DNA from 4 places in the Streptosporangium sp. NPDC000239 genome. Region 4 is predicted to be linked to each of the others. Evidence: riboswitches for the same ligand, from Rfam matches in the RefSeq annotation. Region 4 holds a riboswitch; each other region holds the start of a gene.
The links. A riboswitch is a leader RNA that binds a small molecule or an ion and turns the genes downstream of it on or off. The one in region 4 is predicted to bind cobalamin.

Region 1: linked by a shared signal. The riboswitch ahead of ABT340_RS17890 (ABC transporter substrate-binding protein) and the one ahead of cobN (cobaltochelatase subunit CobN) in region 4 are both predicted to bind cobalamin.
Region 2: linked by a shared signal. The riboswitch ahead of metE (5-methyltetrahydropteroyltriglutamate--homocysteine S-methyltransferase) and the one ahead of cobN (cobaltochelatase subunit CobN) in region 4 are both predicted to bind cobalamin.
Region 3: linked by a shared signal. The riboswitch ahead of ABT340_RS16615 (ribonucleoside-diphosphate reductase subunit alpha) and the one ahead of cobN (cobaltochelatase subunit CobN) in region 4 are both predicted to bind cobalamin.

Annotation. Positions count from the first base shown of each region.
Region 1 covers NZ_JBEPEI010000006.1:147,526-154,929, forward strand. The annotation lists gene ABT340_RS17875 (M20 family metallopeptidase) at 1-523, opposite strand, end outside; gene ABT340_RS17880 (ABC transporter ATP-binding protein) at 985-1,764, opposite strand; gene ABT340_RS17885 (FecCD family ABC transporter permease) at 1,764-2,828, opposite strand; gene ABT340_RS17890 (ABC transporter substrate-binding protein) at 2,825-3,811, opposite strand; cobalamin riboswitch at 4,005-4,127, opposite strand; gene alaS (alanine--tRNA ligase) at 4,269-6,914, shown strand; gene ABT340_RS17900 (class I SAM-dependent DNA methyltransferase) at 6,930-7,404, opposite strand, start outside.
Region 2 covers NZ_JBEPEI010000001.1:924,758-932,161, forward strand. The annotation lists gene ABT340_RS04190 (hypothetical protein) at 406-834, opposite strand; cobalamin riboswitch at 1,184-1,413, shown strand; gene metE (5-methyltetrahydropteroyltriglutamate--homocysteine S-methyltransferase) at 1,543-3,843, shown strand; gene ABT340_RS04200 (AMP-binding protein) at 3,888-5,711, opposite strand; gene ABT340_RS04205 (Phenylacetic acid catabolic protein) at 6,681-7,328, shown strand; gene ABT340_RS04210 (radical SAM protein) at 7,331-7,404, shown strand, end outside.
Region 3 covers NZ_JBEPEI010000005.1:333,809-341,212, reverse strand. The annotation lists gene ABT340_RS16625 (mechanosensitive ion channel family protein) at 1-553, opposite strand, end outside; gene ABT340_RS16620 (ribonucleotide-diphosphate reductase subunit beta) at 614-1,609, opposite strand; gene ABT340_RS16615 (ribonucleoside-diphosphate reductase subunit alpha) at 1,644-3,863, opposite strand; cobalamin riboswitch at 4,015-4,214, opposite strand; gene ABT340_RS16610 (Bug family tripartite tricarboxylate transporter substrate binding protein) at 4,219-5,241, opposite strand; gene glmS (glutamine--fructose-6-phosphate transaminase (isomerizing)) at 5,345-7,165, opposite strand; gene ABT340_RS16600 (hypothetical protein) at 7,177-7,404, opposite strand, start outside.
Region 4 covers NZ_JBEPEI010000036.1:7,694-15,097, reverse strand. The annotation lists gene cobM (precorrin-4 C(11)-methyltransferase) at 1-90, shown strand, start outside; gene ABT340_RS41690 (cobalt-precorrin-6A reductase) at 83-853, shown strand; gene ABT340_RS41685 (precorrin-2 C(20)-methyltransferase) at 841-2,367, opposite strand; gene ABT340_RS41680 (precorrin-8X methylmutase) at 2,364-2,990, opposite strand; gene cobG (precorrin-3B synthase) at 2,987-4,294, opposite strand; cobalamin riboswitch at 4,314-4,512, shown strand; gene cobN (cobaltochelatase subunit CobN) at 4,626-7,404, shown strand, end outside.

The DNA.
Region 1 (7,404 bases), on a different contig from region 4:
TGGCGGGCATGCCGCCCGACCCGAAGGCGACCAGCAGGTCCCCGGCCAGCGGCAGCCCGGCCCGGTGGACGGCCTCGGCGGCCATCAGCACGCAGGCGGCGTGCCCCTTCGGGTTGCCCGCGCCGAGCCCGGTCACCAGGTCGCCCTCGACGCGGGCGGCGGGGCGCATGTCGGGGCGCAGCGCGGGGCCGATCCACGGGACGTCCTTGTCCTCGCGGCCGGTGGTCAGCGTGTCGATCGGCGCGTACAGCATGAGGTCGGGGCCGCCGCCGTCGCCGCGCAACCGGCCCCACGCGTTGGCCTGCCGGTCGTCGAGCGGCTGGACGGCCGCCGTGACACCGGCGGCGGTCAGGGTGGCGGCGATGTGCTCGGCCAGGGGGCGCTCGCCGCCGGTGGGGCTGGGGACGTCCACCAGGCCGCGCAACAGCTCCCGCAGCCGGTCACCGGTGACGTGCCGCCAGGTCGCGGCGACCAGGTCGCGCCGGTCCCCGGCGAGTCCGGCGAGCCCGTCGGGCGCGTTCACCGGTTGATCCGGCGGACCTGGGTGTTGACCCGCCTGGTGAGCAGGCGCCACAGCGGCGGCAGCGCCGCGACGACGGCCGCGCAGACCAGCAGGACCAGCAGGGGACGTGGCATGGGGATCTCCTTGACTCGTCCCGCGTGGGACCCCCGGCGCGTGGCCGGGGGTCCCACGCGGGAGCCGTTTCCGCCCTGCCGAGATGATCCGCCGGCCGGAGGGGAACCGCCCATGGAAACGTCCCGCTCAGCGGGACGCCCACACGGAATCGGCGTACGGCGACGCCATGGTGGACCCCTTATCCCGAAATTGAAAGGCGGCGTCGTTCTCCGTACGGGCGCCCCTGTCACGTGGTGAGCTGTTCGAGGAAGGTGAGGGCGAAGAACGCCTCGACCTCCTCGCCACGCTGGCCGTCCCCGAGACCGTCGGCCACACCGTCTCACCGGGCTACTGAGGCGCGGAGCCCCTCACGGCGCGTCCCCCTCGGTGATCAGCGTCACCTGGGGGACGCCCGTCCTCGGATGCGCGCCGACCTCGGCGTCCACCCGGTAGACGTCCCGCAGCAGCTCAGGCGTCAGCACCTCGCGCGGGGTCCCGAGCGCCACGATCGCGCCGCCGTCCATGACGCACAGGCGGTCGCAGAACGCGGCGGCCAGGTTGAGGTCGTGCAGCGCGATCACCGCGGTGATCCCGAGCCCGCGCACCAGGCGCAGCGCGTCGAGCTGGTGGCGCAGGTCGAGGTGGTTGGTCGGCTCGTCCAGCACCATCACCTCCGGCCGCTGCGCCAGCGCCCGGGCGATCAGCACCCGCTGCCGCTCCCCGCCGGAGAGCCGGTCGAAGGGCGCGTGGGCCAGATCGGCCACGTCCAGCCGCTCCAGCGCCTCGGCGACGATCGCCCGGTCGGCGGGGGAGTCGCCGTCGAAGGCCCGTTTGTGCGGGGTACGTCCCATGGACACCACGTCGTGGACGCTCAGCCCGAAGTCGCCGCCGCCATCCTGAAGCACCGCGGCCAGCCGGCGGGCCAGCCATCTGCCCGGCATCCGCCACACGTCGTGCCCGTCGAGGAGCACCTGCCCGGCGGTGGGGCGCAGCACCCGGTAGAGGGTCCTCAGCAGGGTCGACTTGCCCGCGCCGTTGGGCCCGGCCAGGCCGAGCACCTCACCGGGGGCCACCTCGAACGTCACCGCGCGCACCAGGTCCCTGCCGCCGATCCGCACCGAGACCTCCCGTACGGCCAGAGCGCCCATCAGGTCCTCCTGCGCATCAGCCACAGGAAGAACGGCCCGCCGACCAGCGCCGTGATGATCCCCACCGGGATCTCCTCGGGGGTGATCAGCGTCCTGGCGACCAGGTCGGCCGTGATGAGGAACGCCGCCCCGAGCAGCGCCGTGGCCGGAAGCGCCCGCCGGTGGTCGGCCCCGACGAGCAGCCGTACCACATGGGGCATGATCAGCCCGACGAACCCGATGGCCCCGCTGACCGCGACGACGGTGCCGATCACCATGGCCACCAGCACGAACAGCGCCGCCCTGAAGCGGTGCACGTCCAGCCCCAGGGAGGCGGCTGCCTCCTCCCCGGCCAGCAGCAGGTTCAGCGGGCGTGAGACGCCCAGCAGGACGACGGTGCCCGCCGTCACGGCCGCCGCGGGCACCCACACCGTCGTCCACGTCGTCCCGGCGACGCCGCCGAGCATCCAGCGGACGGCCGACTGGGCCCGGTGCGGGTCGTCGGAGGTCACCACCAGGAAGCTGGCCGCCGCCGAGAGCACCTCGGCCGTCGCCACCCCGGCCAGCACCAGCCGTACCGTGGTCATCCGCCCGCCGGACCGGGCCAGGAAATAGACCGTGACCAGCGCCGCCAGCGCCCCCGCGAACGCGGCGACCGGCAGTGAGAACGGTCCGAGGAAGGTCAGGCCGAACACCGTCACGCTCACCGCGCCCACACTGGCGCCGGAGGAGACGCCAAGCAGCATCGGATCGGCCAGCGGGTTGCGCACCAGCGCCTGCAACGCCATCCCGCAGACCGAAAGACCGGCGCCGATGACCCCGCCCAGGATCACCCGCGGCAGCCGTACGTCCATGACGACGGTCTCCCTGACCGGGGACCAGACCGGTTCGGCCAGCGCGGGGTGGAGGCGGTGCAGCAGGATGCCCCACACCTGTTCGGCGGGCAGGCTGATCGAACCGGCCGCGACCCCCGCCGTGACCGCCCCGCCGAGCAGCAGCGCGCACAGCGCGAGCGTCAGCGGGTACGGCAGGCCGGGGCGCCGGGTGACGGGCGTCGTCCGGGAGAGCCCGGTCAGGCCGCTCACTCGAACCGGTCGGGGTGGATCTGCCGGGCCAGCGACTCGACCGCCGACGGCGCCCGGACCCCGAGCACGACCGACGACAGCGGCAGCACCGCGAACCGCCTGTGCCTGATCGCCGGAACATCGGCGAGCGCCGGGTTCGACAGCAGGAACCTCTTCTTGTCCTCGACCTTCTCCTCGCCGTAGTCGTAGACGACGATCCAGTCGGGCGCGCGCTCGGCGACCTGCTCGAACGACACGTCGGCCCACGTCTTGTCCACGTCGGTGAAGACGTTCCGCGCGCCCGCCAGCGTGATGATCTCGTCGCCGACGCCCTTGCCCCCGGCGGTGAAGGCGGTCTTGTCGCCGCTGTCGTAGACGAACAACCTGACCGGCTCGACGTCGGCGAGCCTCTCCCTCACCCGCGCCAGGGGCTCGTGCAGCCGGGTGATGAGCGCCTCGGCCCGTTCGCGCACGCCGAAGATCGTGGCGACGTTGCGGATCTCCCGGTCCATCAGGTCCATGTCCACCGGGCCTGATGGGCACTGCTCGACGTTGAGGTAGGTGTCGATCCCGGCCTTGCCCAGCGCGTCGCGGCCGCGGCCCTCCTTCTCGTCGAAGGCGCTGGAGAAACCGCCGTAGACGAAGTCGGGCTCCTCGGCCAGCAGCGCCTCGTAGGAGGGGTACTGCCTGGAGAGCACCTTCACCCCGTCGTAGGCGGCCTGGTACTCGGGCAGGACCTTGTCGTCGAGATATCCGGTGCCGGCCATCGACCCCTGCAGTCCCAGCGCCAGCATCACCTCGGTCGCGTGCTGGTTGAGCGAGACCGCCCGCCGCGGCGGGCGGTCGTAGGTCGTCCTGACGCCGCAGTCGTCGAGGGTGACCGGGAAGCCCGCGACGGCCCCGGCAGGGGCTTCAGCCGGGGCTCCGGAGGAGGTGCCGCAACCGGCCAGGAGCACGGCGCAGGACAGGGCGAACAACAGGGACAGGGGACGTCTGACCGTCACGGACGGTTCCTCTCACGGGATCTGCACCATGGGACGGCCCTGCCGGAAGGTCACGGAACCGGCCAGGAGGTCGTCTCCGGGCACACGTCGGCGCGGAGGGCTCGTGCGGTCGTCGCCACGCGAGGTCATCCATCGGCCGACCCGCTCCTCTCCGGGGAGATCCGCCCCAGTTCGTCGAGGAGGCGACCGCGTGAGTCTCCTGGCTCTCGGGTCGATGCTCGCCCCCGTCTTCCCACCCCGCAGGGGGCGGTGACCTCGTGGGGGTCCGCTCGCCGATCACAGTGGCGGGACCGCGCCGGATTCGCACCGGCTTCCTCGTCCGCGCTCGCCTTCGCCGGTCATCATTGCACGAAGCCGTTGATGCGCTGAAGATGGCCTCCGGTTCCGGCGGCGGCTGTACGATGCCTTGTTGCAACAAATTTGCAATTGCAAAGTCTGGCGGTATTCGGGAGGGCAAGTGCGGACGGCGGAGGTCAAACGGCGGTTCCTTGAGCACTTCGCGGCGGCGGGGCACACCGTGGCCGCCAGCGCGCCGCTGCCCGCCGACGACCCGACACTGCTGTTCGTCAACGCGGGCATGGTGCCGTTCAAGCCCTACCTCCTCGGGCAGCGGACACCGCCGTCCCCCCGGGCGGCCAGCGTGCAGAAGTGCATCCGCACCCTCGACATCGACGAGGTCGGCAAGACCACCAGGCACGGCACGTTCTTCCAGATGAGCGGCAACTTCTCCTTCGGCGACTACTTCAAGGAGGAGGCGATCAGGCTCGCCTGGGACCTGACGGTCAAACCGCGGGCCGAGGGAGGCTACGGCCTCGACCCCGACCGGATCTGGGCCACCGTCTACCTGGACGACGACGAGGCCCACGCCCTGTGGCGGGACGTGATCGGCCTGCCGGAGGCCCGCATCGTACGGCGCGGCAAGGCCGACAACTTCTGGTCCATGGGCGTCCCCGGGCCGTGCGGGCCCTGCTCCGAGCTCTACTACGACCGTGGCCCGGCCTACGGGCGAGAGGGCGGGCCCGAGGTCGACGAGGACCGTTACCTCGAATTCTGGAACCTGGTCTTCATGCAGTACGAGCGGGGCGAGGGCGTCGGCAAGGAGGACTACCCGATCCTCGGCGAGCTGCCCTCCCGCAACATCGACACCGGCATGGGCCTGGAACGCATGGCGGCGCTGCTCCAGGGCGTCGACAACCTCTACGAGACCGACGAGACCCGGCCCGTCCTGGACGCCGCGGCGGCGCTGACCGGAACCAGGTACGGCGTGCGCTCCGGGCCGTCCGCGGCCGAGAGCCACCCCGACGACGTCCGGCTCCGGGTCGTCGCCGACCACGTCCGCACCGCGCTCATGCTGATCGGCGACGGCGTCACCCCCTCCAACGAGGGACGTGGCTACGTGTTGCGCCGGATCCTGCGCCGGGCGATCCGCGCCGTCCGGCTGCTCGGTTACGAGGACCCGGTCCTGCCCGAACTGCTGCCGGTGGCCCGCGACTGCATGGCGCCCTCCTACCCGGAGCTGGCCGCCGACTTCGACCGGATCTCGGCCTACGCCTACGGCGAGGAGGAGACCTTCCGTTCGACGCTGCGCCAGGGCAGCGCGCTGCTCGACCGGGCCATCACCCGGACCGGGGAACGGCTGCCCGCGGCCACGGCCTTCAAGCTGCACGACACCTACGGCTTCCCGATCGACCTGACCGTCGAGATCGCCGCCGAACACGGCCTCGACGTGGACGTCACCGGGTTCAGGGAGCTGATGGCCGAGCAGCGGCGCCGCGCCCGTGAGGACACCCGCGCCAGGAAGACCGGCCACGCCGACACCGGACTGCACCGCGCCCTCCTCGACGAGCACGGCCCCACCGACTGGCAGGCGTACACGACGCTGACCACCGACTCGACGGTCCTGGCCGTGCTCCGCGACGGGGCGCCCGTGGCCACGGCCGTCGCGGGCCAGATCGTCGGCGTCGTCCTCGACCGCACCCCGTTCTACGCCGAGTCCGGCGGCCAGGAGAGCGACGCGGGAACCCTGCACGGCCCGAGCCTGTCCGCCGAGGTGCTGGACGTGCAACGCCCCGTCCCCGGGCTGGTCGTGCACCAGGTGCGCGTCCTGGACGGGGAACTGGCGCCGGGACAGCCCGTACGCGCCCAGGTCGACCCCGAGTGGCGCGCGGGCGCCCGCCAGGCCCACTCGGCGACCCACGTCGTGCACGCCGCGCTGCGCGCCACGCTCGGCCCGGCCGCCCTGCAGTCCGGCTCCTACAACCGGCCCGGCCACCTGCGCCTGGACTTCTCCTGGCGCGGCGCCCTGCCCGCCGGAGCCCGCGGGGAGATCGAGGACGCCGCCAACGTCGCGATCCGCGGGGACCTGCCGGTCGAGGTGCGCCACATGCCCCTTCGGGAGGCCCGTGAGATCGGGGCGCTGGCGCTGTTCGGCGAGACCTACGACGAGACGGTCCGGGTCGTCGAGATCGGCGGCGCCTGGTCACGGGAGCTGTGCGGCGGCACCCACGTCGACCGCTCCTCCCAGATCGGCGGCGTCGCCGTCACCACCGAGTCGTCGGTCGGCTCGGGGCAGCGCCGCATCGAGGCCGTCACCGGCATCGAGTCCTTCCGCTACCTCGCCCGCGAGCGCGACCTCGTCTCCCGGATCGCCGAGCAGTTCAACGCCCCCCGCGCGGAGGTCGCCGACCGGGTCGCCGCCCTCGCCGAACGCCTCAGGGAGAGCGAACGTGAGACGGCCAGGCTCCGCGACCGGCTCCTGACCGTCGAGGCCGGTCAGGTCGCCGCGACCGCGACCGTCCACGGCGACGTCCTGCTGGCCACCGGCACCACGGAGACCGACGCCCGTCTCCTGGCGGAGCGCGTCGGCACGGCGCTGCCCGAGGACCGGCCGGGCGTCGCCGCGGTGCTGTCAGGAACGGCCCTCGTGGTCACCGTGAACGCCGCGGGCCGTACCCGGGGACTGGCCGCCGCGGACCTGGTCAGAGCGCTGCCCGAGGGCCGGGGCGGCGGCAACGCCGAGACGGCCCAGGGCCGCAGGCCCGCCGACCCGGACAAGGCCCTGGCCGCCCTCGCCGCCCTCCTCACGGACCGGACGCCGGCGTGACCGGACCGCCCCGGCTCACCCGGCGTGTTCGTAGACGCTGACGTGCCGCCGGCTCGTGGCCGTGTACGGCTCGTGTTCCCAGCCTCCCCAGCGCTCGCGCAGCCGGAGACCCGCGATCCTGGCCATGAGGTCGAACTCCGGCGGATGGGCCAGGCGGAGCCTGATGGGACTGAGGACGATGCCCTCGGCGCTGATCCTGACGTGGTTCTCGTCGAGGATCTGCGTCACCGGGTCGTAGCGGCACACGTCCAGGCCGACGTGGTCGACCCCGACGTGCTCGGCGTCGACGTACTGGTGACGAGGGCGCGCCGGGGCGGTCGGTATCCGGCACTCCACGACGAACACCCCGTCCTCGGCCAGGTGCCGGGCCGCGTTCTCGAAGCAGCGGACCTGGTCGTCCTGGGTGAGGAGGTTGCCGATCGTGTTGTACACCAGGTAGACCAGGCCGTAGCGGCGTCCGGTGGTGACGGTGGACATGTCGCCCATGGTC
Region 2 (7,404 bases), on a different contig from region 4:
TCCGGGCGCGAAGCCGTCACCTCCATTGTCGGAGCCGTACGGCGTGACCATCAGGGACGAAGGTCCCGCCCTTGGGGGACGGGCTCCCCTAGGACCCGTTTTGCGGATCTTTCCGCCTGCCGCGGTCGCCCAGGCGGCGCCCCGCCGCGTTGTCGCCCCACCCCACGAAAACGCTCCGCGTTTGCCGCGGGGCCCGGGGAGAATCTGTCGCCCATAACTCCGTTATGAGCTCCTCCTCCGCCTCGCGGGGCATCCACCTGGACGATCCTCGCCACGGCGAAGATCCACAAAACAGGTCCTGGGCGGGGCGTCGTGCCCTTGGGAAAACGGGAAACGGGGCGATCCCGTTTCCCGTTTCCCGGCATTCGTTCTCCACGGGCCCGCGACGGGCCCGTCGTGAGTTCTCTAACGCGAGGTGGTGGAAACCGGCAGGCGGGACTCCTCCCGCTGTTCCTCGTGCCCCTCGCGCCGGGGGAGGGTCGCGGCGACGACCAATGTCCCGGCGATCAGGACGACGTTCTTGACGACGAACTCGCCCTCCATTGTGAGCATGAGCGGGTTTCCGTCCTTGAACGCGACACCCGGGTGGAGCACCAGGACCAGGAACGTGCCGAGGAGGTGGAGCAGGAGCACGGGCAGGAACGGGCGCAGCCACCGGCCAGTGAACAGCGCCAGGGCCACCGCGACCTCGAACACGCCCAGGGCGGGCACCACGAACGACGCGGGCAGCGGCACGAAGGACAGGGTGTCGGCGACCAGGGCGCCGACCGGGCTGACGTTCGCCACCTTCAGCACGCCGAACCACAGGAACACCAGGCCGAGCGTCCCTCGCATGATGACCGGGAAACGCCGGTGGAGAATGGCGGCGACTCGCGACTTGACATCGGTTAGGGCGCTTGGTATACGCCCTTGATGGAGATGTGACCCTTTAGTCCGATACATGGTTAACTCCGATGGCTGGGGGGTTTGCCGGGTCTAATATAGCCTGCCCTTTTCTTTCGGAAATTGTAGGAAATGGGGTCTTAGGTCACGGTTGTTGAGTTGCCAAAGCGGGGGACGGAGATTTTCCCGCGACCCGCGAATTCCCCCGTACGGTTTCAGGCGGCCCGGGGCGATGGGAGAACGATCCCGCGAACCCGCCGGCGGGCCCGAATATGGTTGTCGCTCCGCCATCGGATGCGCGTAGGGTTGGGGACGCAGTCGGTTCGCCCTGCCCGCCAGGCAGACGCGTCGTAAGAGGGAACCCGGTGTGACTCCGGGACTGCCCCGCAGCGGTGAGTGGGAACGACCGCCGTCAAACGCACTGGATCCGGCAGATCGGGTCCGGGAAGCGACGGCCACTAGGTGTCAGGGCGAGACAACGGCCCGGACGTGCCCGCGAGTCCGAAGACCTGCCACTGCCCGCGTGCGACCACGCACGCGGTGACCTCGGTGACCTCGCGGGTGGGTCGGCGGCATGGGACGGGCCTGGTGCGCCCGCCTCTCCTTCGTCTCTCCCCTCGGGGCACCGGAGTCCTTTCGTGACTCGCGAAGGAGAGTTCCGTGACCGAGACTTCCTCCCCCACCGTGTACGGCTACCCCCGTCAGGGGCCGGACCGTGAGCTGAAGAAGGCGATCGAGGGCCACTGGGCGGGCCAGGTGACCGAGCGTGACCTGCTGGACGTCGCGGCCGGGCTGCGCGCAGGCAACTGGCGGCACCTGACGGAGGCGGGGGTGCGGGAGGTGCCGACCGGCGACTTCTCGCTGTACGACCACGTCCTCGACACCACCGTCATGGTCGGCGCCGTCCCCCCGCGTCACCGAGCCGTCGTGGAGACGGAAGGCCCCCTGGCGGGATACTTCGCCATGGCCCGGGGCACCCAGGAGGTCGCCCCGCTGGAGATGACCAAGTGGTTCGACACCAACTACCACTACCTGGTGCCGGAGCTGGGACCTGACACCGTCTTCGCCGCGGACCCGGCAAAACAGGTCGGCGAACTGCGCGAGGCCGTCGCGCTCGGGCACACCGCGCGCCCCGTGCTCGTCGGCCCCGTCACCTACCTGCTGCTGGCCAAGCCCGCCCCCGGCGCGGACCCGGCCTTCGAACCCATCGGCCTGCTCGACCGGCTGCTGCCCGTCTACGCCGAGGTGCTCGCCGCCCTGCGCGCGGCCGGTGCCGAGTGGGTGCAGCTCGACGAGCCCGCGCTGGCGCAGGACCGCGACCGGGCGGTGCTCGACGCCGCCGCCCACGCCTACCGTGAGCTCGGCACCCTGACCGACCGGCCGAAGATCCTCGTCGCCGGTTACTTCGACCGGCTCGCAGACGCGCTGCCGGTCCTGGCCAGGGCGCCGATCGAGGGCCTGGGACTGGACTTCACCGGCCCGGCCGCGGCCAACCTGGAGGACCTGGCCCGCGCGGGCGGTCTGCCCGGCAAGCGCCTGATCGCCGGTGTCGTGGACGGCCGCAACGTGTGGATCAACGACCTGGGCGGGTCGCTGGCGACCCTGGCCACCCTGCTCGGCCTGGCCGGCCGGGTGGACGTCGCGCCCTCCTGCTCGCTGCTGCACGTCCCCGTCGACCTCGGGCTCGAACACGGCCTCGACCCGCGGGTCGGCCGCTGGCTCGCCTTCGCCAGGCAGAAGGTCGCCGAGGTCGTCACCCTGGCCACCGGGCTCAGCGAGGGAACCGGGGCCATCGCCGGACGGCTGGCCGCCAACCGGGCCGACCTGGCCTCACGCGAGGCCTCCACGCTCACCCACGACCCCGGGGTCAGGGCCCGCGCCGCCGCGGTCACCCCCGCCGACACCCGCAGGCCCCAGCCGTACGGTGAGCGGGCGGCGGCCCAGCGCGCCCGCCTCGGCCTGCCGGAGCTGCCCACGACCACCATCGGCTCCTTCCCGCAGACCGGGCGGCTGCGGGCGGCCCGCGCCGACCTGCGCGCCGGGCGGATCGACCAGGACGCCTACGACGAGCTGATCGCCTCGGAGATCCGCTCGGTCCTGGTCTTCCAGGAGCGGGCGGGCATCGACGTCCTGGTGCACGGAGAGCCGGAACGCAACGACATGGTCCAGTACTTCGCCGAGCGGCTCAACGGCTACCTGGCCACCCAGCACGGCTGGGTGCAGTCGTACGGCACCCGCTACGTGCGCCCGCCGATCCTGGCCGGGGACGTCTCCCGCCCCAGGCCGATGACGCTGCGCTGGACGACCTACGCCCAGTCCCAGACGGGGCGACCGGTCAAGGGCATGCTGACCGGCCCGGTCACCATGCTCGCCTGGTCCTTCGTCCGCGACGACCAGCCGCAGGCCGAGACCGCCCGCCAGGTCGCCCTCGCCCTGCGCGACGAGGTCGCCGACCTGGAGGCCTCGGGCATCGCCGTCATCCAGGTGGACGAGCCCGCGCTGCGGGAGACACTGCCGCTGCGCGCGGCCGACCGGCCCGCCTACCTGGCCTGGGCGACGGAGGCCTTCCGCCTGGCCACGAGCGGGGTGCGGGCCGACACCCAGATCCACACCCACATGTGCTACGCCGAGTTCGGTGAGATCCTGTCCGCCATCGACGACCTCGACGCCGACGTGATCAGCCTGGAGGCCGCCCGTTCCCACATGCGGGTCGCCGGCGAGCTGGCCGGGGCCGGGTATCCCCGCGAGGTGGGGCCGGGCGTCTACGACATCCACTCCCCGAGGGTGCCGGACGTCGAGGAGGTCGCCTCCCTGCTGCGCGAGGGACTCGGCGGCGTCCCGGCCGGGCGGCTGTGGGTCAACCCCGACTGCGGCCTGAAGACCCGTGGCTGGGGCGAGGTCCGTGTCTCCCTGGACAACATGGTCGCCGCGGCCCGGGTGGTCAGGGCGGAGGCCGGCTGACCCCTCCTCCGGGCCCGGCGCGCGCCGGGCCCGGAGGCTCCCGGTCACGACAGGCGTTCGGCCGCGAGCCGCCGCACCTCAGACCGCACGATCTTGCCCAGCAGGGTTCTCGGGAAGCCGTCCAGGCCCAGGTCCTCGACGGGGACGAACCTGCGCGGCACCTTGAAGGTGCTGACGAACCTCAGCAGCGTCGCGCGCCAGCCGTCGACGCGGGCGACGGCACCGGGCAGCAGCGTGTAGACGAGCACCGGCTCGGCCCCCGTCACCGGGTGCGGCAGCGCCACCAGGACGGCGTCCTCGACGCCTTCGAGGTGCGAGACGACGTTCTCGACCTCGGCGGGGTAGAGGTTCTCGCCGTTGACGACGACCATGTCGTCGAGGCGGTCGACGATCGACAGCTCCCCGCGTTCGTCGAGGCGTCCCAGGTCGCCGGTGCGTATCCAGCCGTCGTCGATCCGCTCCCCGGTGAGGCCGGGGGCGTCCTGGTAACGGGTGAACACGTTGTCCCCGCTCAGCAGCACCTCGCCGCTCTCACCGGTCGCGACGTCCCGCCCGTCCCGGCCGGCCACGCGGACCCGGGAGCAGTCCAGGGGCAGCCCGGCGCTCCTGGGGTCGCCGCTCTTTCTCCCGCGTGGTTCGACCGTGGCGATCGAGGCCGTCTCGGTCATGCCGTACACCTGGTGGACGGGCAGGCCGAAGGTGGCCTCGAAGCGGTGGATCAGCTCGACGGCGAGAGGGGAGCCTCCGGCGAGGACCCCCTTCAACCGGCCTGCGACCGGTCGTTCCGGCCGTTCGACCAGGTGGGCGAGGTAGGCGTTGACCACAAGCGTCCACGTTGGCTCGTAGCGGTCGACGTAGGTCCAGAACCGCGCCAGCGCCGCCTCCGGGCGCACGCACACGGTACGGCCGCCGCACCACAGCGGGGTCAGCGTCGGGAAGACCTGCCCGCCGGCGTGGAAGAGCGGGCCCACGTTGAGGAAGACGTCGTCCTGGCCCGCCCGCGCCCATCCGGCCAGGGACCGGGAGCCCGACAGCAGGCTCCGGTGCGACAGGACGACCCCCTTCGGGGTGCCGGTGGAACCGGAGGTGTAGACGATCTCGGCGTCGGCCGCGCCGTCGCCGCCGGAGAGGATCGGCCGCCTGCCGTACGCCTCACCCCGCGCGAGCAGGCCGGTCAGCAGGGACTCCTCGTCGTCGGTGCCGATCCACTCCGGGCGTCGCCGCAGCTTCACGGCCGTGGCCTCGCGGCCGAGGACGAGCGCGGGCCCGCAGTGCGTCAGGAGCGTTTCGAGTTCGGCGGCGCCCGCCTTCGGGTTCAGCGGCACCAGCACCCGCCCTGAGGCGACGACGCCGAGGAAAAGCAGCGCCGCCAGCGACGAGTTGTGCATGACCGTCGCCACCCGCGCCCCGGCGGGGACGCCGCGTTCCTCGAACAGGGTCGCGCATCCCCTGGTGAAGGTCAGGACGTCCGCGAAGGAGAAGACGCGGCTCTCCGGCTCGACGGGCAGCAGGTAGGGGCGCTCGCCGTACCTGGCGGCGGCCGAGGTGACGAGGCCGAGCAGGGTCGTCGCCGCGGGGAGGGACGGCCCGGTCACGGCCGGCGGGGCGGGTCCGGGCAGGGCGACGCTCCGGGACCCCTCCCGCAGGGCACGTCGTACGGCGGCGCACAGGTGGCTGACCGTGGGCGTCTCGAAGACGACGTCGACGACGTTCGCGCCGAAGGACAGTTCGAGGCGCGTCACGATCTCCACGGCGGCCAGTGAGTCCATCCCGGCTTCCATGAGGTCGTCGTCGGGACCGAGACGGGAACGGTTGAGGGCCTCGGCGCAGATGGAGGTCACCCGCGCCTCAAGATCGGTCGTGGCCACCGAAGAACGCCTCCGTTCAATTCACGGACCGTTCTGCCGCCGCGCCGGTCCCCTTTTCTCTCCCGCGGTGATATTCATCCGTCGCCCCACGGACGGTCAGAAGTGACGTCGCGATGATCCGCGGATAACCGGGATCATGTGCGGTGGTTCTTCGCGGCGGTGTCACACCGCCCTCGGAGAATGCGCCCGAAACGGCCCGCTGTCAACGATGGAACAGTTCCCGCGGTGCTGATTCGGGTTTTCGTTTCTTTCTTTCCGCATGGGGTACGCCGGGCCGGTGAAATCCGGGGAGCAGGGGTACGGGCCGACACGAGGACCATTTCGACCCTGGGGCGGGGTAATGGCCACGGCACCGCTCGGCGGCGATTTCGACCCCTTCTCGCCGGAGATCACGGCGGGTCCTTATCCCGCCTGCGCCGGCCTCCTCCGTTCCGGCGAACCCGATCGCGCGCCCGCCGCGCGCCTGACACCCCGTCGTACCCGACGCCCGCCGGGTCCGGGGCCGCGGGGCGGGAATTCCGGTCCCGGGGCGGACCGGAAAAGGCGGAGCCGAATATCGGAATAAAAAGCCGCCCGAAACCAGGGGTCCCGGAATCCCCGGCTTTTTGTGTTACCTGTGAAACGTGTGTTACCAGAGTGGCCTGATGGATTCGGTATTCCGTGACGGATCAAGCACCGTACGACGGTTTTGGGCGCTCCCTGGTATCGGTCTTGACCGTGTGTTAGCATTCCTCCGACTAAAGGCCTGTAAGGGAATTTTATGGCCGTTGACCGCGAGGACGCCGGCTGGTCGGTTCGGTTTCCTGTGTCGTAAGAATTACCGCTCGCGTACTTTTTCTGGAGAAAGCATCAGGCCTGTTTCGGCATTGGAGGGTGACGGTGACCCGGAAAGTCGCGGTTCTGGACGACGAATTGCTTGTGGTGCGAACACCCGAAGAATTCCATCGTGCGCCGGGCGACTATCAGAAGATGCTGATCAGCCAGGTCATGATCAACACAGAGGGTGAGCTGTCCGGCGGCGACGACTACACCATGGTCTTCCTCCCGCTGGCGCCGAACGCCGAGGAACGCCAGGTCTGCGCCGAGCGCGCGGTCGAGGAGTACGACCACTACAAGATCGGAAAGCGGATCCTCGCCGAGATCGGCGTCGACACCACCTACATGGAGCAGCAGTCGCTCGACGAGCGCAACCTGTTCGCCGACCAGGGACTGCACACCTGCACCACCTGGGCCGAGCGGGGCGTGTTCTCCTACATCGGCGAGGAGGCGGCGCTGCTGATGATCCGCGAGTTCGCCGAGAGCAGCTACAAACCGTGGGCGGAGGCGGTGCGCACCATCATCCTCGACGAGAAGGTGCACATCGCCCACGGCGCCCGGGTGTGCAGGAACCTCGCCACCACCGAGGAGGGCAGGCAGCAGCTGCAGGCCGCGCTCGACCGGCTGTGGCCCACCTTCATCGGCGTCTTCGGCAACCCCAACTCCAAACGCGCCGAACTGGCCATCAGGTACGGCCTGCGCCAGACCACGAACGCCGAGGCCCGCGACCAGTGGATCAAGACCGTCTCGGCCCGCGCGATCAACCTCGGGTTGCGCGTACCGACGACCCAGGCGGGCTGACCATGGCCACGGTTCCGCTCACCCTCGCTCCCTACAACCCTCCGGAGCCGGAACGGCGCGCCGCCAAGGTACGGCT
Region 3 (7,404 bases), on a different contig from region 4:
CCAGTTGCAGGCCGGCCAGCAGGTTGCCCAGCATCGACTGGGCGGCGATGCCGACGACGACGCCCGCGATGCCCGCCGAGGCGAGCAGTCCGGCGCCGAGCGCGCGTACCTGCGGGAAGGTGAACAGCATGGCGCCCAGCGCCAGCAGGACGACCACCGCTGAGGCGACCCGGCGGACCAGGGAGATCTGGGTGCGGATCCTCCTGGCCCGCCGGTTACGCTCCCCCTCGACGCTGACCAGGCGGTCGAGGACCACGTCGGTGACCGCGTAGGCGGCCTGGATGGCCAGCCAGGTGACGCATCCGATCATGAAAAGGGTGATCGTCCGCTCGATCGCTTCGTCGACCGTCCCCTTGGCCATGCCGGGAAGGTAGAGCGTGTTGGCGGTCGCCACGACCGCCAAGGCGAAGGCGGGCCAGGTGCAGCGGCGCACGAGCGGCCCGGCCAGGACCCACCGCTCGCCGATCAGCCTCCAGCGCAGTGCCCGCCGTACCATCTCCACGCAGGCGACGGCGGCCAGCATCGAGGCGATCAGGATGATCCATCTGGACACGGACGCTCTTCCCCCCTGACGGTCGCTTGCCGGGTGGATGCCCCGGGACGCGCGGCCTATTCAGAAGGCCTCGTCAAAAGCGACAGTTCCCTCAACTGCTATCTGATAGGCCGAAACCCTCCGCTCGAAGAAGTTCGCGAGCTCCTGGACGTCCTGCAGCTCCATGAACGCGAAGGGGTTGGCGGTGCCGTACCGGACGGGCAGCCCGAGCCGGGTCAGCCGCTGGTCGGCCACGTATTCGAGGTACTGCCGCATCTGGCCGGGATCCATGCCGGACCGGCCCTCGCCGCACAGGTCCTCGGCGAAGGCCAGCTCCGCCGCGACCGCCTCCTCCAGCATCCGGGTGACCTGGGCGCCGAGTTCGTCGTCGAACAGGCCGGGTTCCTCGGCCCGTACGGTGTCCACCACGGAGAAGGCGAACTCCATGTGCATGGACTCGTCGCGGAAGACCCAGTTGGTCCCGGTGGCCAGGCCGCCGAGCAGGCCCCGCGAGCGGAACCAGTAGACGTAGGCGAAGGCCCCGTAGAAGAACAGGCCCTCGATGCACGCGGCGAAGCAGATCAGGTTGAGCAGGAACGCCCGCCGGTCGTCCCGCGTCCGCAGGCTGGTCAGCCCGCCGAGCGAGTCGATCCACCGGAAGCAGAACTCGGCCTTGTCCCTGATCGAGGGGATGTGCTCGATCGCGGCGAAGGCCCTGGCCCGCTCCTCGTGGTCGGGCAGGTAGGTGTCGAGCAACGTCAGGTAGAACTGGACGTGCACCGCCTCCTCGTAGAGCTGCCTGCTGAGGTACAGGCGCGCCTCGGGGGCGTTGACGTGCTGGTAGAGGTTGAGCACCAGGTTGTTGGCCACGATCGAGTCACCGGTCGCGAAGAACGCGACGAGACGGTTGATCAGGTGGCGCTCCTCCGGCGTCATTCTGGCCAGGTCCGCCACGTCGGAGTTGAGGTCCACCTCCTCGACGGTCCAGGTGTTGCGGATGGCCGCCCGGTAGCGTTCGTAGAAGTCCGGGTAGCGCATGGGGCGCAGGGTGAGGTTCATACCGGGGTCGAGCAGCATTCGGAGAATGACCTTTCGGCTTGGGTCACGGGGCCTACTGGCAGGCGTCGCAGTACTCGGGGTTCTCCAGCGAGCAGGCGATCACGTCCTGCTCGGGGAGCGACTGTGCCGCGGTGGCCGGCACAGCGGCTGACACGGTGGTCTGCGCGATGCGGGTGGCCGGACGGGAGCGCAGGTAGTAGGTGGTCTTCAGGCCCGAGCGCCAGGCGTAGGCGTACATCGAGGAGAGCTTGCCGATGGTCGGGGTCGCCATGAACAGGTTGAGCGACTGCGACTGGTCGATGTACGGCGCGCGCGCCGCGGCCAGGTCGATCAGCGCCTTCTGCGGCAGCTCCCACGCGGTCCGGTAGAGCGTCCTGAGGTCGTCGGGGATGCCCGGGACGTCCTGGATCGAGCCGTCCGCCCGCTTGATCGCGTCCCTGATCTGCGGGGTCCACAGGCCCCGGGCCGTGAGGTCGGCGACCAGATAGCGGTTGACCTGGAGGAACTCCCCGGAGAGGGTCTCGCGCTTGAAGACGTTCGACACCTGGGGCTCGATGCACTCGTAGCAGCCCGCGATGGAGGCGATGGTGGCCGTGGGGGCGATCGCGATCATCAGCGAGTTGCGCAGGCCGGTCACGGCGATCCGCTCCCTGAGCGCCGTCCACTCCGCCGAACGGGCGGCCCCGTAGTGGTCGGGGTGCAGCACGCCGTCGGCGGCGCGGGTGTCCCCGTAGGAGGGGTGGCGCCCCCGCTCGGCGGCCAGGTCGCTGGAGGTGGCGTAGGCGGCCAGCGCGATCTCCTCGGCGATCCGGGTCGACAGCTCAAGCGCCCGCGGCGAGTCGAACGGCAGCCGCAGCGCGAAGAAGACGTCGGCCAGCCCCATCACGCCCAGCCCGACGGGCCGCCAGCGCTCGTTGGCCGCGCGGGCCTCGGGCGTCGGGTAGAAGCCCAGGTCGATGGTCCTGTCCAGGAACCTGACCGCGGTGCGAGCCGTACGGCGCAGCCGCTCCCAGTCCACACCGTCCGCGGTGAGGTGGGCCGCCAGGTTGATCGAGCCGAGGTTGCAGACGGCGGTCTCCGCGTCGCTGGTGACCTCCAGGATCTCGGTGCACAGGTTCGACAGGTGGATGACGTTGCCCGGACGGGCCGTCTGGTTCGAGGTCCGGTTCGAGGCGTCCTTGAAGGTCATCCAGCCGTTGCCGGTCTGGGCGAGCGTGCGCATCATGCGGCCGTACAGGGCGCGGGCCGGAACCTGCCTGACGAACCCGCCCTCGGCCTCCGCCCTGCGGTAGGCCTCCTCGAACGCCTCGCCGTACAGGTCGGTGAGGTGCGGGACCTCCTTGGGGTCGAACAGCGACCACATCTCGTCGGCCTCGACCCGCCGCATGAACTCGTCGGGGATCCAGTTGGCGAGGTTCAGGTTGTGCGTACGGCGCGCCTCCTCGCCGGTGTTGTCGCGCAGTTCGAGGAACTCCTCGATGTCGGCGTGCCAGGGCTCCAGGTAGACGCAGGCCGCGCCCTTGCGACGGCCGCCCTGGTTGACGGCGGCGACGCTGGAGTCGAGGGTGCGCAGCCACGGCACGATGCCGTTCGAGTGGCCGTTGGTGCCGCGGATCAGCGAGCCGCGCGAGCGGACCCGGGTCCAGGCGATGCCGATGCCCCCGGCGTACTTCGACAGGCGGGCGACCTGGCCGTAGCGCTGGTAGATGGCCTCTAGCTCGTCCCTCGGGGAGTCGAGCAGGAAGCAGGAGGACAGCTGGGGCCTGCGGGAACCGGAGTTGAACAGGGTGGGCGAACTGGGCAGGTAGGACAGGGTGGCCATGAGCCCGTACAGTTCGGCGGCCTCCTCGACCGTCTCCGACAGACCGCAGGCCACGCGCAGCAGGAAGTGCTGGGGGCGTTCGAGGACCTTGCGGGTGCTCGGGTGGCGCAGCAGGTAGCGGTCGTAGACGGTGCGCAGCCCGAAGTACTCGAACCTGTCGTCGGCGGCCGGGTCGACCAGCGCGTCGAGGGCGGCGGCGTTGGCGGCGACGAAGGCGGCCAGCCCGTCCTGCAGGAGCCCCGCGCCGTGGGTCGCGGCGATCGACTCGGAGAAGGTCGTGACGCCGTGCTCGGCGGCCTCCTCGGCGATCAGGCCGGTCAGCAGCCTGGCGGCGGCCCTGGAGTTCTCCGGGTCGGTGATCACCCGGGCCGCGGCCTCCTCGATCGCCCGCCTGCGATCGTCCGGCGAGTGCCCGGTCTTCTCCGCCTTCTCGGCCAAGGTCTGTGTCACGTGCCACCCCTCGTGCAGGTAATCCCCGTACGGCTCACGGAGCAGGGCGCGCGTCAACGGGCGGCTCCCGGGCACGCCGGACCGCCTCGTCCCGCGGCTCTCCCTCGAAGCCCTGGACAACTCTCGTGCCGAGCGGGGACCTGGTCGGTCCCCCCTCCACACACCGCGGGCAGGTCTTCGGACTCACGGGCGTGACGCGCGCTCCTACCGGCCGTCGCTTCCCGGGCGTGGTTCACCCAGTGCTCAGTTGACGGCTTTCGTTCCCGTTCACCGCTGCGGGGCAGTCCCGGTCTCTCACCGGGTTCCCTGTTGCCTCGCCCTCGTGGGCGAACCAGCGACGACCAGGATCCTACATCTAGTGCCGCCTGACGCAACCACCCCAACAGTTTGTGTCGGGGATGCTCAGCAACCCGAGCTCGTTGAGCACCGCGCGGGTACGGCGGGTCTCCGTGACCAGCCACCGGCGGAAGTCGTCACCGCTCAGGTACGCCCGGTGCCAGCCGTTGGCCGCGCACACGGCCTGCCATCGGGGCGAGGCGTCGATCCGGTCGCACAGGGCGACCGCCCCGTCCCGGTCGCCGGGGCTCATGGCCCGGGGACCGAGCACCCCGCACCAGTCGGCGTACTCCAGGCGCACCTCCCGCTCCATCAGCGTCGGCGCGTCGATGCCGTCGATCCGCTCCCCCGAGGAGACCGCGAGCGGCATCAGCCGGCCCGTGGCGATCTTCGGCAGGAGGGAGCCGGCCGAGCCGAGGAGCGCGGCCACCCGCCCCTCGTGCAGCGCCTCGACGGCCTCCGACTCGGTCGGGTAACCCGCGTACTCCATCAGCCTGACGTCGACGCCGAGGCACTTGCCGATCATGCCGTAGAGCACGTGGTCGGAGCCGCCCTCGGCCCCTCCCCCGACCACCAGCCGCGCCGGGTCGCGGCGCAGCGCCGCGACGAAGTCCTCGAAGGTCCGCAGCAGGGAGTTCGGGGAGACGGCCAGGACGGACCAGTCTCCGGCCAGCCTGGCCAGCGGGGTCGAGGCCGCCAGCACGGAGTCCGCGTCGGCGGTCTCGCCGCCCGCCAGCATCGGCACGCCCGCCAGGAACACCCGGCCCTCGCGCGCGAAGGGGCCCCCGACGGCGGCGGCGAACGCGGTCAGGGCGGCCATCCCCTGGGCGCCCGCGCCGCTCACCTCGACCGCACCGGCCATCCTCTCGCCGGTCAGGATCGCGGCCAGCGCGTGGGCGGCCTGGTCCCAGCGCCGCCCGCGGACGACCGGCGCGACGATGGTCAGCCTGCGCGCCCACCCCGCACCGGGGCCTCCCATGTCACCGCAGCCCCCGGCGACCATGACCCCCAGCGCGAGCGCGAGGAATCGCCTACGGTGCATAAGCGTCCCTTCCGCCGAGATCCCCCAGATCTCTCGATACCCTACGTTGCAGATATGTCACTCTCTGCACCGCAATTGGGGCATCAGGGATGATGGTCCGCGCTCACTCCACGGTGACGCTCTTGGCGAGGTTGCGCGGCTTGTCCACGTCGCGGCCGAGCGCGACGGCCGCGTGGTAGGCGAACAGCTGCAGCGGGATCGACAGCAGGATCGGGTCGAGCTCGATCTCGTTCCTGGGCACCACCAGGCAGTCGTCGGCCAGCCGGGGATCGGCCTCGCGGTGCCCGACCATGAGCACCCGCCCGCCGCGCGCGCGGATCTCCCCCAGCGTGGTGAGGTTCTTGTCCAGCAGCTCGTCGTCGGGGACGACCGCCACGGTCGGCATCTCCGGGCCGATCAGCGCCAGCGGCCCGTGCTTGAGCTCGCTGGCCGGGTAGGCCTCGGCGTGCACGTAGGAGACCTCCTTGAGCTTCTGCGCGCCCTCCCTGGCCACCGGGTATCCCCTGACCCTGCCGACGAACATCATGCTCGGCGAGCCGGCGTACTTGCCGGCCAGCTCCTTGATCCGGGGTTCGAGGGCGAGGATCTCCCCGATCTGGCCGGGCAGCGCGCGAAGGCCCTCCACGATGCGCCGGCCGTCGGCGGGCGACAGGTCGCGCACCCTTCCCAGGTGCAGGGCGAGCAGCGCGAAGGCGACCGCGGTCGAGGTGAAGGCCTTGGTGCTCGCCACCGAGACCTCGGGGCCCGCGTGCAGGTAGAGACCGCCGTCGACCTCCCTGGCGATGGCGCTGCCGACGGTGTTGACGATGCCGAGCACCCGGCCGCCCTTGCGCTTGAGCTCCTGGACGGCGGCCAGGGTGTCGTAGGTCTCCCCCGACTGGCTGATCGCCACGTAGAGGGTGTCCGGCTCGACGACCGGGCTGCGGTAGCGGAACTCGCTGGCGGGCTCGGCGTCCGACGGGATGCGCGCCAGCTCCTCGATGAGCTGGGCGCCGATCTGACCCGAGTAGTAGGCCGAGCCGCACCCGATGATCTTCACCCGGCGGAAGGAGCGGCTCTCCCGCGCGTCCATGTTGAGCCCGCCCAGATGGGCGATGTGGAAGCGGTCGTCGAGGCGCCCGCGCAACGTCCTGGCGACCGTCTCCGGCTGCTCGGAGATCTCCTTGAGCAGGTAGTGCTCATAGCCGCCGGTGTCGTAGTGCCCGGCCTCCCAGTCGACCGTCAGCGGCTCCTTGGCCGTCTCCCGCGCGTCGCTGGAGAAGGTGTTGAAGCCGTCGGCCTTCAGCACCGCGAGCTCGCCGTCCTCCAGGTGCACCACCTGGCGGGTGTAGCGGACCAGCGCGGCCACGTCCGAGGCGGCGAACATCTCCTTCTCGCCGATGCCCAGCACGATCGGGCTGCCGTTGCGCGCCACGACCACCTCGCCGGGGCGCCGGGCGTCGACCACCGCGACGCCGTAGGTGCCGACGACCCGCTTGAGCGCGGCACGGACCGCCTCCGCCAGCGAGTCGGTGTCCTCGACGGTGCGGGCGATCAGGTGGGCGAGCACCTCGGTGTCGGTCTCCGACAGGAAGACCGCGCCGTCGGCCTCCAGCTTGGCCCGCAGCTCGTCGGCGTTCTCGATGATGCCGTTGTGCACGACGGCGACGCGCTCGTCGGCGGACAGGTGCGGGTGGGCGTTGACGTCGCTGGGCGCGCCGTGGGTCGCCCAGCGGGTGTGCCCGATGCCCAAGGTTCCCTTGAACCTGGCGGGCATTACGGCCGCCAGGTCGGCGACCCTGCCCTTGACCTTGCGCATCTTCAGGCCTCTGTTGGAGACCACCACGCCGGCCGAGTCGTAACCGCGGTACTCAAGGCGCTGCAGGCCCTCAAGCAGGATGGGGGCCGCGTCCTTCGGCCCCACGTAGGCCACGATTCCGCACATCTGACCGCTCCTTACCCGTAGACGATCCGGCGCAACTGGCGCAGGGACAGTTCCGGTGCGGCGACACGGCGGGAGCTCAGCTCGGCGGCGATCCTGGGAAAGATCGCGTCGTTGACCAGCCCCCTGGACTTGAGCTCGGCGTGACGCCGCCGGACGAACTCCTCGGTGGGCTCGGAGAAGTAGGCCAGCACGTCCGCCACCACCCTCGCGGCCTCTCCCGGACCGAGCGCGCTCGTCCG
Region 4 (7,404 bases):
CGCACCGCGGTGATCGTGGTCGGCAGGGTGCTGACCGCCTCGGAGTTCCCCGACAGCCACCTGTACTCCGCGGCCCGCTGCCGTGACTGACCCGGGCACGCTGAACGTCCTGGTGCTCGGCGGCACCGACGAGGCGAGAAGACTGGCCGCCGCGCTCGCCGACCGGCCGGGGACGCGTGTGATCTCCTCCCTGGCCGGGCGGGTCCGTGACCCCAGGCTGCCGGTCGGGGAGGTGCGCGAGGGCGGCTTCGGCGGACCCGCCGGACTCAGGGCCTGGATCGAGGAGAACGGGATCGGCGTCGTCGTCGACGCCACCCACCCCTTCGCCGCCAGGATGACCGCGTCCGCGGCCGAGGCGGCGGGTCTGGCCGGGGTGCCGCTGCTGATCCTGCGGCGGCCCGGCTGGCGGCAGGGGCCGGGAGACGACTGGCGCTGGACGCCCTCCCTTGAGGCCGCCGCCGAGTCGCTGCCCGGCCTGGGCCGCAGGGTCTTCCTGACCACGGGCCGGCGCAGCCTGCCGGTCTTCGCGGGCCTGGACGACCTGTGGTTCCTGGCCCGCTCCGTCGACCCGCCCCAGCCGCCGCTGCCGCGCAACCTCCAGGTGCTGCTCAGCCGGGGGCCGTTCACCGTCGAGGGGGAACTCGACCTCATGCGGGACAACCGCGTCGAGGTGGTGGTCACCAAGGACAGCGGCGGCCGGATGACGACCGCCAAACTGTTCGCCGCCCGCGAGCTCGGGCTGCCCGTCGTCGTCGTGCGCCGCCCCGCCGTACCCGGCGGGGTCCCGGCGGCCGAGACGGTCGAGCAGGCCACGGCGTGGCTGGACGCCGTGGCGGGCGGTCAGGCGGGATAGCGGCGGGGGGTGAAGACCACCCGCCTCCCGTCCTTCCTTTCGGCGACCCTGGTGGTCGAGGAGCCGACCAGCAGCAGGCAGCGCATGTCGACCGTGGCCGGGTCGAGGTCGCCGAGGGTGGTGACGGTCAGGCTCTCCCCGGCGCCGCCGACGTCACGGCCGACGACCACGGGCGTGTCCGGCGAGCGGTGTTCGAGCAGCAGGTCCCTGGCCGCCGCGACCTGCCAGGTGCGGCTCCTGGAGGCCGGGTTGTAGATCGCCAGGACCAGGTCGGCCCGCGCGGCGGCGCTGATCCTGTCCGCGACGACCTCCCACGGCTTGAGCAGGTCGGACAGCGACAGCACGCAGTAGTCGTGGCCGAGCGGCGCCCCGACCCGGCTGGCCACCGCGTGCGCCGCGGTCAGGCCGGGCAGCACCCGCACCGCGACGTCGGCGAACCTCGGCTCGCAGGAGACCTCAAGCACCGCGCTGGCCATCGCGAACACCCCGGGGTCGCCGGAGGAGACCACCGCGACCCGCGCCCCGGCCGCGGCCAGTTCGAGGGCGTGCGCCGCCCGTTCGGCCTCCACCCGGTTGTCCGTCGGGTGACGGCGCTGGCGCGGGTTCGGCGGGACGCGGTCCAGGTAGGGGCCGTACCCGACGAGGTCGTCGGCGGCGGCCAGCGCCTCCTGAGCCTCCGGCGTCAGCCAGGGCCGCCCGGCGGGCCCGAGCCCGACCACGACGACCTCGCCGCCCTGGACGCGCTCCGGGGCCCGGCTCTCACCGTGGGTGCCGGGAAGGCCGGAGTTGACCGGGCTCGGCACCAGCGCCAGCGAGAAGTACGGCACGCTGTCCGGGTCCACCTCGGCGAGCGGGGCCAGGCGCTGCGCGCCGGTGGTCGCGCGCTCCACGTACCACGCCTCGTCGAGACGGCCCGCCTCGGCCAGCGCGTCGCGAACCTTGGTGAAGGTACGGCCGAGCTTGAGGATCGCCGCGGAGTCGGTCGCGGCCAGGCGTTCGGCGATGACCTCGGCGGGCAACGTGCCGGGAAGCACCGTCAGGACCTCGTCCCGCTCGACCAGCGGCCTGCCGAGCACGGCCGCGGCGCCGCTCACCGACGTCACCCCGGGCACGACCTCGGTGACGTAGCGGTGGGCCAGCCGCTTGTGCATGTGCATGTAGGAGCCGTAGAAGAGCGGGTCGCCCTCGCACAGCACGACCACGTCGCGGCCCGCGTCCAGGTGGGCGGCCAGCCGCAGCGCGCAGTCGGCGTAGAAGTCGTCGATGGCGCCCTGGTAGCCGCCGGGGTGGTCGGTGGTCTCCGTGGTGAGCGGGTAGATCAGCGCCTCCTCGATCTGCCCCTCCCGCAGGTACGGCGCCGCCACCGAGCGGGCGATGCTCCTGCCGTGGCGGGCGCTGTGGTAGGCGATGACGTCCGCCTCCCCGATGAGCCTGGCCGCCTTGACGGTCACCAGTTCCGGGTCTCCCGGGCCGAGCCCGACGCCCCTGAGCCGTCCCGCTGACGTGTCGTTCACTCGACCTCACTCGCGATCGCGTTGACCGCGGCGGCGGCCATCGCACTCCCACCCCGGCGCCCGTGCACGACCAGGTACTCCAGACCCGCCGGATGCCCGGCGAGCGCCTGCTTCGACTCGGCGGCGCCGATGAAACCCACCGGCACGCCGAGCACGGCGGCGGGCCGTCCCGCCCCCTCCTCGACCATCTCCAGCAGCCTGAACAGCGCGGTCGGCGCGTTGCCGATCGCGACGACCGCCCCTTCGAGACGGTCGCGCCACAGTTCGAGGGCGGCCGCGCTGCGGGTGGTGCCGAGCCGTACGGCCAGCTCGGGCACGCCGGGCTCACCCAGCGTGCAGAGCACCTCGTTGCCCGCGGGCAGGCGGCGCCGGGTCACCCCCGAGGCGACCATCATCGCGTCGCACAGCACGGGTGCCCCCGCGCGCAGGGCCGCCCTGGCCGAGGCGACCACGCCCGGCGACCAGCCGAGGTCGGCGACCAGGTCCACCATCCCGCAGGCGTGGATCATGCGGACCGCCACCTGGGCGACGTCCGGCGGCAGGCCGTCCAGGTCGCTCTCGGCGCGGATGGTGGCGAAGGAACGCCGGTAGATCTCCGCGCCGTCCCGGACGTAGTCGGTCACGTTTCCCCTCTCAGAGCCGCCACGGCGGCCGTGGTCTCCTTGGTGTCCGCGCAGTTCAGGCCGCTTTCCGGGCCACTGTTCAAGCCGCTGTCCAAGCCGCTGTCCTCCAGGAGGACCCGGTAGCCGGTCGTGGTCGCGACCACGTCGACGGCCCGTCCTCGCGGGCGGCCGCAACGTCGTTCGCAGCCCGCCCAGTGCACCGGGAGCGTACCGGGGCGGGCGGGGACGGCCGAGGGCGGGTCGCTCTCGGCCGCGATCCAGCGGGCGGCGTCGGCCCGCACGTCGGCCAGTGACTTCGCGCAGCCGGGCCGTCCCGCGCAGGCCGTCACACCCGTCCACGGCGAGGCCGGGTCGAGGACCAGCCCGGCGGCGACGAGCCGCCCGGCGACCTCGGAGAGAGCGGCCGGGGACAGGCCGGGCAGGACGACGCCGCGCCACGGCGTCAGCCGTACCTCCTCGACGGCCAGGCCGGCCAGCAGGGCGGCCTGGGCGGAGGTCAGCCGCCCCAGCGGCGCCGTGACGCCGAGCGTGTTCAGGCCTGAGGGCTGTTCGACGGTCCCGACGGGCCCGTGGGAGGGCGCCGGGACGGGGTCCCGCCGTACGGGGGCGGAGGTCGTCTCCAGGGTGGCCGCGACCCGGGCGGCGACGCGCTCCGCGCAGCCGGGCAGTTCGCCGATCCGCCACACACGGCCCTCCCGCACCCCGGGCTCGGTCAGGAACGCCTCGGCGGCGGTCAGCAGCGCGGCGACCGCCGATCCCGGTGGCATCCGCAGGCCGCTGTCGGCCTCGGCCAGCAGCAACGCCACCTCGCCGGGGCCGGTCGGCAGGATCGCGGCGTCCGCCCCGAGCCAGGCCACGTCGCCCCGGCCGTCGTCGAGCGCGAACAGGAACCGCCCCGGCAGGCCGGCGAGCGCGGGCGTGCCGCACAGGCGCAGGTCGAGCTCACGGGTCAGCGGTCCCACGTCGAGAATCCCCCGGCCGTCGAGGCCGCTCAGCGGTGAGGCCAGGACGTTGCGGACCCGTTCGTGGGTGGCCGAGGGCAGCAGCCCCGCCTGTGCCATGCGGGCCGCGAAGGCGTCCCCGGCGCCCAGTCCGCGCACCTGGACGTTCGCCCGGGAGGTCAGCTCGATGACGCCGTTGCCGCAGGTCTCGGCGGCCGAGGCCAGCTCGCGCAGCTGCGGGGCCGTCAGGCGCCCTCCGGGCACTCTGACGCGCGCCAGGCCGCCGTCGGCCGCGGAATGCACCTGGAGCGCCCCCGGGCACGCGTCGGGATGAGATCGTCCGGAGAAGTGACCTTTTGACACGCTGAGGATGGTAACTCCAGTTTCTTGCGGGGACCTCGCTGCCGTAGTCTCATCGTTGGCGACGGCAAAAGGGAGGAAGCCGGTGTGAATCCGGCGCGGTCCCGCCACTGTAACCGGGGAGCGAACCCCATCCAGCCACGGTCCGGCAACGGGCGGGAAGGCCGGGGGGAGCATCGATCCGGGAGCCAGGAGACTCCAGCCGTCGTAGCCGACGACGACCCGGGGCGAGGACCCCGAGGGAGGAAAGCCCTGTGCGCTGTTCGCCGTTCCCCAGCCGCAAGCCCGCACCGCCGTTCACGGCCGCGCCGCTCCCCGCCGGGGAGCGTGGCGAATGATCCTCCTGCTCTCCACCTCCGACACCGACCTGCTCAGCGCCCGCGCCAGCGGCGCGGACTACCGGCTCGGCAATCCCGCCAGGCTCACCGCGGGGGACCTGCCTCCCCTCGTCGAGGGCGCCGACCTGGTCGTCGTACGGCTGCTCGGCGGGCGCCGCGCCTGGGAGGAGGGCCTGGACGCCCTGCTCGCCGGGCCGCTGCCCGTCGTCGTGCTCGGCGGCGAGCAGGCGCCGGACGCCGAGCTGATGGAACTGTCGACCGTGCCCGGCGGGGTGTGCGCCGAGGCGCACGCCTACCTCGCCCACGGCGGGGCCGCCAACCTCGCCGAACTGGGCCGCTTCCTGTCGGACACGCTGCTGCTGACCGGCCACGGCTTCGCCCCGCCCGCCCCGACGCCCGCCTGGGGCGCGCTCGAACGCCGGGCGCGCCGCGAGGAGGGCCCGGTCGTCGGCGTGCTCTACTACCGCGCCCACCACGTCGCGGGCAACACCGCCTTCGTCGAGACGCTCTGCGCCGCGATCGAGGACGCGGGCGCCCGCGCGCTGCCCGTCTACTGCGCCTCCCTGCGCAGCGCCGAGCAGGGCCTGCTCGACACCCTGGGCACGGTCGACGCCCTGGTGGTGACCGTGCTGGCCGCGGGCGGCACCCGCCCGGCCACCGCGTCCGCGGGCGGCGACGACGAGGCCTGGGACGTCGGCGCGCTCGCCGAACTCGACGTGCCGATCCTGCAGGGCCTGTGCCTGACCGGCGGCAGGGCCGCCTGGGAGGCCAACGACGACGGCCTCTCCCCGCTCGACGCGGCGACCCAGGTGGCGATCCCCGAGTTCGACGGGCGGATCATCACGGTGCCGTTCTCCTTCAAGGAGATCGACGGGGACGGCCTGACCGTCTACGTCGCCGACCCCGAGCGGGCCTCCCGCGTGGCGGGCATCGCCGTACGGCACGCCGTCCTGCGGCACGTCCCGCCCGCAGAGCGGCGGATCGTGCTGATGCTGTCGGCCTACCCGACCAAGCACTCCAGGATCGGCAACGCCGTCGGCCTCGACACCCCGGCGAGCCTGGTGCGGCTGCTTGCCGCGATGCGCGAGCACGGCTACGACATCGGCGCCGAGGACGAACTGCCCGGCGTCACCGGGCAGGACGGCGACGCGCTGATCCACGCCCTCATCGCCGCCGGAGGCCAGGACCCCGACTGGCTCACCGAGGAACGGCTCGCGGGCAACCCGGTGCGGATCAAGGCCTCCCGCTACGCCGCGTGGTTCGCCACGCTGCCCGAGGACCTGCGGGCCTCGGTCGAGGAGCACTGGGGACCCCCGCCCGGTGAACTGTTCGTCGACACCTCCGCCGACCCGGACGGTGAGATCGTGCTGGCCGCGCTGCGCGCGGGCAACGTCGTCGTCATGGTGCAGCCGCCCCGGGGGTTCGGCGAGAACCCCATCGCCATCTACCACGACCCCGACCTGCCGCCCAGCCACCACTACCTGGCCGCCTACCGCTGGCTGTCCGACGGCTTCGGCGCGCACGCCGTGGTGCACGTCGGCAAGCACGGCAACCTGGAGTGGCTGCCCGGCAAGTCGGCGGGCCTGTCGGCCTCCTGCGGCCCCGACGCCGCCCTCGGGGACCTGCCGCTGATCTACCCGTTCCTGGTCAACGACCCCGGCGAGGGCACCCAGGCCAAGCGCCGCGCCCACGCCACGCTGGTCGACCACCTCGTCCCGCCGATGGCCCGCGCCGACACCTACGGCGACATGGCCAGGCTTGAACAGCTCCTCGACGAGCACGCCTCCATCGCCGCGATGGACCCGGCCAAGCTGCCCGCGATCCGGGCGCAGATCTGGACGCTGATCCAGGCCGCCAGGCTCGACCACGACCTCGGCATCGAGGACCGTCCGCACGACGCCGAGTTCGACGACTTCCTGCTGCACGTGGACGGCTGGCTGTGCGAGGTCAAGGACGTCCAGATCCGCGACGGCCTGCACGTGCTCGGCGCGGCCCCGCAGGGTGCCGTCCGCGTCGACCTGGTGCTGGCCATCCTGCGCGCCCGCCAGATGTGGGCGGGCGGCATGGCGCTGCCCGGCCTGCGCGAGGCGCTCGGCCTGCGTGAGGACGGCACCGCCGGGCGCCTGGGCGTCGACGAGGCGGAGGCCGAGGCCAGGTCACTGGTCGAGGCGATGGAGGAACGCGGCTGGGACCCGGCCGCCACGGCCGAGGTCGCCGCGTCCGTGACGGGCGGCGACCGGGAGCAGGTCGGGCGTGTCCTGCGGTTCGCGGCCGAGGAGGTCGTCCCCAGGCTGGCGCGCACCGTGGACGAGATCGGCGCGATCCTGCACGCCCTCGACGGCGGCTACGTCCCGGCGGGACCGAGCGGGTCGCCGCTGCGCGGGCTGGTCAACGTGCTGCCGACCGGCCGCAACTTCTACTCGGTCGACCCGAAGGCCGTGCCGAGCAGGCTGGCCTGGGAGACCGGGCAGGCGATGGCCGAATCACTCCTCGAACGCTACCGCTCCGAGCACGGCGACTGGCCGCGCTCGGTCGGCCTGTCGGTGTGGGGCACCAGCGCCATGCGCACCGCAGGGGACGACGTGGCCGAGGTGCTGGCGCTGCTGGGCGTGCGCCCGGTGTGGGACGAGGCGTCGCGGCGGGTCACCGGCCTTGAGGCGATCCCCGCCGGGGAACTGGGCAGGCCCAGGATCGACGTGACCGTCCGCATCAGCGGCTTCTTCAGGGACGCCTTCCCGCACGTGGTCGCCCTGCTCGACGACGCCGTACGGCTGG